2 linked regions of the Candidatus Vesicomyosocius sp. SY067_SCS001 genome follow. The protein of the gene in region 2 interacts with the protein of the main gene of each other region in a pairwise test. Links are inferred from orthologs where the notes say so. Each region holds a gene or a part of one and is shown on either strand. Other genes may lie near its edges.

Region 1 (3,014 bases), 600 kb from region 2 along the record:
GAATTTTAATAGGAAAATTACGGTCTTTAAACATCTTTGTCTTAAAAAAAACGTTACTTTTATTAGCGCCTTTAAGAGCATATCTAGCATAATATTGCCAGTTATTCTCCATACATTTAGCAAAAATTTATAAAATTAACGTCTGTGTGTTCTTTACCATCTTCATAACCTGATTTCCACTCATTAGTGATTCTTTGCTCTTCAATTTCTGGATTATTTAAAAAACCAGCTACCCAACCTTGTATATAATTATCATTTACACCCATTTCTTCCATTTTTTTAACGCCTGCATAGTAAGTCATTATTGACACTCCTTAAATAATGTTTATAATTTTATTTACTTATGCCAACTCATTTCTCAATGACATAAGAGAAGGATAATATTATAACCATTTAACCCCATAAAACAAGAAAAAAAATAATGAATTTATCTGAAATAACAAATGGTCTAAATGACAAACAATGCCAATCAGTTACACTAAATAATGAAAAAAACGCTTTAATACTAGCAGGTGCTGGAAGTGGTAAAACCAAAGTTCTCATACATAGAATTGCTTACTTAATCACACAAAAAGATGTTCACATTAATGCTATTCTAGCCGTTACTTTTACCAATAAAGCCGCTACTGAAATGTGTGAAAGATTAAGTATGCTATTAAGGTGCCCTATTACAAGTATGTGGACTGGAACATTTCATAGCTTGGCACACCGATTATTACGTATTCATTATGAACAAGCCCAATTAACTTCTAGCTTTCAAATCCTAGACGCACAAGACCAAATACGCATTATCAAAAACCTCATGAAAGAAAATAATATTGACGAATCTAAATTTTCTATTAAAAAGATTCAGCAGTTTATTAATAATCAAAAAAACAAAGGTATTCGCCTACAGGATATTGACTCTAGTTACAACTATTTTATTAAAAAAAGTCTTAAAGTATTTGAACTTTATGAAGTACACTGTAAATCAAATAACTTGATTGATTTTGCAGAACTACTGATACGTAGTTATGAGTTATTAAAAAATAACGTAACCTTACTTAATCATTATAAAGATCGCTTTAAGCACATTTTAATTGATGAATTTCAAGACACTAACACGATCCAATACAAATGGATTAAATTATTATTTAGTGGTAACAATAAAGTATTCTGTGTGGGTGATGATGACCAATCTATTTATGGATGGCGCGGTGCAAATATTGAAAATATTACTAAATTATGTACAGATTTCGCTCCTATTAAAACTATCCGTTTAGAACAGAATTATCGTTCAACAAATAATATTCTAACGGCTTCTAACGCCTTGATTTCTCATAATACCAGCCGTATGGGTAAATCTCTTTGGACTAATGCTAATGATGGTGAATTAATTGATGTATATGAAGCGCAAACTGAAATAGATGAAGCAAACTATGTCGTCAGTAGCATTCAGAAATTAATCACTAATGGATCATTACCCAATGATTGTGCTATTCTGTATCGCCTTAATACCCAATCTCGTGTCTTTGAAGAAGCGCTCATAAAATACAATATTCCTTATATTATTTATGGTGGTTTAAAATTTTTTGAACGTGCTGAAATTAAATACGCTTTAGGTTATTTGCGTTTAATAGAAAACTCAGATGATAATCTTGCCTTTGAACGTGTGGTTAATTTCCCAACTCGTGGTATTGGGAAAAAAACAGTTAACAAAATACGTACATTTGCACAAAATAACCATGTCAGTCTTTTTCAAGCAACCATACAAGTATCATCTACACTATCAACTCGTACTGCGAATGCATTAAATGGATTTACCAACCTAATTGAAAAAATGAAAGATGATACTAAGAACTTAGATTTATCTGAGAAAATAATAAACTTACTTAATATATCAGGATTAATGGCGCATTATTCTAATAATAAAACTAGCAACAAAAAAGAAAATCTAGAAGAGTTAATAACTGCAGCTAAACAATATAAACAGAATAATGATATGAATGAAGTAATAGGGTTTATTTCTTTAGCATCAATAGATTCTAGCAGTAATACTAATGCATTTATTAATCAAAGTGTACAACTTATGACTATGCATTCAGCTAAAGGCTTAGAATTTCCTTATGTATTCTTAAGTGGCATGGAAGAAGGTTTATTCCCCTGGAAAAGCAAAGATAAACTACATTTAATAGATGAAGAAAGACGATTATGCTACGTTGGCATGACCCGTGCCATGAAAAAATTATCACTATCTTACACCATAAAACGATTTTTACACGGACATTTTTTGCACACTGATCCTTCACGTTTCCTAAACGAGATCCCAGGTGAATATTTAAATAGGATTAAAGTTAAATTTAGTATAACAATAAAAAATTACAATAATGATAATATTTTTAGTCAAAGTATTATAACTAAATCTGATAATCAATTACATATTGGTGCTTTAGTTAACCATACCAAATTCGGATTAGGAACAGTATTAAATTTCGAAGGACAAGGGGATAGTTCCAGAATACAGATAAAATTTAAACAAACAGGCGATATAAAATGGTTGATTAGTTCATATGCAAATTTAGAATTTATATAATTGAACAACTCACCTTGTTACACTATAACTTTTTTGATACTCATCTAGAAACAAAGCCAACCAACTGACTAAAAAATTAAATTATTATTATAAAATTAGATACCTCTTTAAGGTAGTTAGAATGTGGATAAATTAACACCATATTTATCTAGCCTATACCGTTCTATCATATAAGAAATCAAAAAATAATGATAAATCAATTTTAATAAAGTAGAAACTTATTAGTTAGTTATAACATAATTCCTTTCTATTGATTTGAATATAATTCATGTGATTTAATAAAATCAAAACCTATATAAATTTACCAAAATAAACTGTTTAATTTAAGGTTTTCTTTAAATCATCAATTGAAAAACTTTGCACCGCTTGCTTATCGGTATAAATCGGTTTCATATTAGTATGCATACCTGAGGATTTTTCAATAGCAATTTGTCTACTAGTT
Region 2 (3,024 bases):
TAACTGGTACAGGAAGAAAAGGTAGAGTTTTAGATACTGACCTTAAAAATCACGTTAAACAAATCATAACTTCTGACAATTTTAACAGCGCCCTTCCTAAACCACCAATAATTGATTTTTCTAAATTTGGGGACACTGAAACAATAAAACTATCTAGAATAAATAAATTATCAGGTAAACATTTAACTACATGCTGGTTAAGCATTCCCCACGTTACCCAGTTTGACGAAGTTAACATTAATCAAATGGAAGCATACCGACAAAAACAAAGAGCTAACGGCATTAAACTCACTCCTCTAGTTTTTATTATGAAAGCATTGGTTCAAACGTTGAAAAATCATCTACGTTTTAATGCTTCACTTGATGAATCAGGTGAAAACTTGATTATTAAAAAATATTTTAACTTAGGAATTGCAATGGACACACCAAAAGGCTTAATTGTGCCAGTTATTCGTGATGTTGAAAAAAAATCTTTAACTGATCTAGCTAAAGAACTTTTTGAAACTTCAAAGAACGCACGAGAAAATAAGTTAAAACCCGCAGATATGCAAGGTTCAGGTTTCACTATTTCCAGCTTAGGTGGTATTGGTGGTACACAATTTACCCCTATTGTTAATGCACCAGAGGTAGCTATTTTAGGCATATCACGTTCATATTTAAAACCTACTTGGAATGGTGAAAATTTTATCCCAACTTTAACATTACCACTAGCATTGTCCTATGACCATCGCGTGATTGATGGTGCACAAGGTGGACGGTTCATGGCAGAGTTAAATACAATATTAAAAGAGGCAAATTATGATTAAGACTCAAGTTGTTATTATAGGCTCTGGTCCTGGAGGTTATACAGCTGCCTTTCGTCTGGCAGATTTAGGTAAACAAGTTACTCTAATTGAACGTTATAACGCTTTAGGTGGTGTATGCTTAAATGTCGGCTGTATTCCTTCTAAAGCACTTCTTCATACAGCCCAAATCATCAATGAAGCAAAAAATTCCTCACATATAGGGGTTACCTTTAATGAGCCACTAATTAGTGTCAATGGTATACGCACAAATAAAGACAACATCGTAACCAAACTAACAAATGGTATCAAAACTTTAGCAAAAGCAAGAAAAGTTAATGTTGTAACAGGTTATGGAAGATTTATCTCAGCTAATCAAATTACAATAGAAAATAGCAATGATATTATTGAATTTGAACAATGTATTATTGCTACAGGTTCACAAGTTGCCAAAATCCCCACCCTTACATTTGATGATGTTCGTGTAATGGATTCAACAGACGCACTAAACTTATCCAATATACCAAAACGTTTGTTAGTAGTAGGTGGGGGTATTATTGGCTTAGAAATGGCAACAGTTTATAACGCACTTGGTAGCGAAATTACTGTGGTTGAACTTTCTGACCAACTAATTACTAGTGCCGACAAAGACATTGTCAATCCACTACTTAGGTACATTAAAAAACAATATGCTAACATTTTTTTAAACACCAAAATAACCAAAATTGAGGCATTAAAAGAAGGTATTAAAGTCGGATTTGAAGGAAAAAACACCCCAAAATTCGACACCTTTGACAAAATACTAGTCGCTATTGGTCGCACCCCTAATGGAAAATTGATCGATTGTGAAAAAGCTGGTGTTGAAATAAATGATTGGGGTTTTATTCCTGTCAATAAACAAATGAAAACCAATGTTAATAACATCTACGCCATTGGAGATATTACTGGTCAACCTATGCTTGCCCATAAAGCCATACACGAAGCTAAAATTGCAGCAGAAGTTATTTGTGGATACAAATCAGGTTTTAATGCCCTTACTATCCCATCTATTGCCTATACAGACCCAGAAATTGCTTGGACAGGAAAAACTGAAAAAGAACTAAAAGCTAAAGGAATCTCTTATGAAAAAGGTTTATTTCCTTGGACAAATTCAGGTCGTAGTTTAAGTATTGGTAGATCTGAAGGCATTACCAAAGGATTATTCGATGTAAAAGGCAAAATTTTAGGCATGGGCATTTGCGGCACCAATGCAAGTGAATTGATTGCTGAAGCAACACTAGCTATTGAAATGGGTTGTGATATGGATGATATTGCACTAACTATCCACGCCCACCCAACCTTAAGTGAAACTACCGCCTTTGCAACTGAGATGGCACAAGGTACAATTACAGATTTATTATCATCAAAAAAGAAAAAATAGGGATAGATTATATGAATATAAAACAAGCAAGAAAAAATGTCATTGAACAACAAATACGTCCTTGGGGCGGCTTGAATTATATTGCTAATAATGCACTTAAAAACACACCAAGAGAATATTTTGTACCAGAGAAATATAAAAATCTTACATTTGCAGATATTGAAATTCCACTTACTAGTAAAGCAAAAATGCTTTTTCCGAAGATTGAAGGTCAATTATTGAATGCACTTAATATTAAAAAACATGAAACTGTACTAGAGATAGGAACAGGTAGTGGTTATTTAACAGCTGTTTTGTCAAAATTATGCAAATCTGTAACCAGTATTGAAATTGATGAAAATCTTACTCATAGTGCCAAAAAAAGAATTGATACATTGGGTATTGATAATGTTACTTTAGAAGTGGTAGATGCTTCTAAAGACTGGAAGTATAATGATTTCTTTAATGTAGTGATTATTAGTAGTTCAGTGCCTAAAATTACAAGACGTTACTTTCATTTATTAAATGTAGGTGGTAGAATTTTTGTAATTGAAGGTACTAAAAACGTTATGAGTGCAAAACTTATTACTCGAATTAATAAGAATAAATGGGATACAAAATCATTATTTGAAACACAATTAGACACAATGCAAGGGTTAGAATCATCAAATAATTTTGAATTTTAATCATGAACTTATTTTTTGATTTTATCCTAAAAAAAGCCTCATTAGGGCTTACACTTTTATTACTAATTGCTATATTTTTTATAGCTCAAATCTCTAATTCTCAATTAGATGCATCTTCAGACTCTTTAGTACTAGAAGGTGACAAAAACCTACGTTA

What was found. Proteins that work in one complex are often made in the same cells at the same time.
Region 1: the proteins of lpdA (region 2) and HUW60_RS01485 interact in binary tests that used the Escherichia coli proteins (3 or more experiments, as listed by UniProt). The link is inferred for Candidatus Vesicomyosocius sp. SY067_SCS001 from one-to-one orthologs.

Annotation. Positions count from the first base shown.
Region 1 is NZ_CP054877.1:303,021-306,034, reverse strand. What follows is about bases 7-2,996. They hold HUW60_RS01485 (UvrD-helicase domain-containing protein), read left to right. Parts: upstream 7-421; coding sequence 422-2,572; downstream 2,573-2,996. Other genes in these bases: HUW60_RS01480 (hypothetical protein), read right to left, coding at 2,891-2,996; HUW60_RS01490 (Alvin_2107 family globule sulfur oxidation protein), read right to left, coding at 117-302; HUW60_RS01495 (KamA family radical SAM protein), read right to left, coding at 7-112. Also shown: more of HUW60_RS01495, read right to left, coding at 1-6; more of HUW60_RS01480, read right to left, coding at 2,997-3,014. UniProt on the Escherichia coli protein: A helicase with DNA-dependent ATPase activity. Unwinds DNA duplexes with 3'-5' polarity. Translocates on single-stranded DNA with 3'-5' polarity. Initiates unwinding more efficiently from a nicked substrate than double-stranded DNA.
Region 2 is NZ_CP054877.1:903,220-906,243, forward strand. Bases 1-3,000 are described here. They hold lpdA (dihydrolipoyl dehydrogenase), read left to right. Parts: upstream 1-798; coding sequence 799-2,202; downstream 2,203-3,000. Other genes in these bases: HUW60_RS04360 (dihydrolipoyllysine-residue acetyltransferase), read left to right, coding at 1-806; HUW60_RS04370 (protein-L-isoaspartate O-methyltransferase family protein), read left to right, coding at 2,214-2,867; HUW60_RS04375 (efflux RND transporter permease subunit), read left to right, coding at 2,870-3,000. In the rest of the region: more of HUW60_RS04375, read left to right, coding at 3,001-3,024. UniProt on the Escherichia coli protein: Lipoamide dehydrogenase is a component of the glycine cleavage system as well as of the alpha-ketoacid dehydrogenase complexes.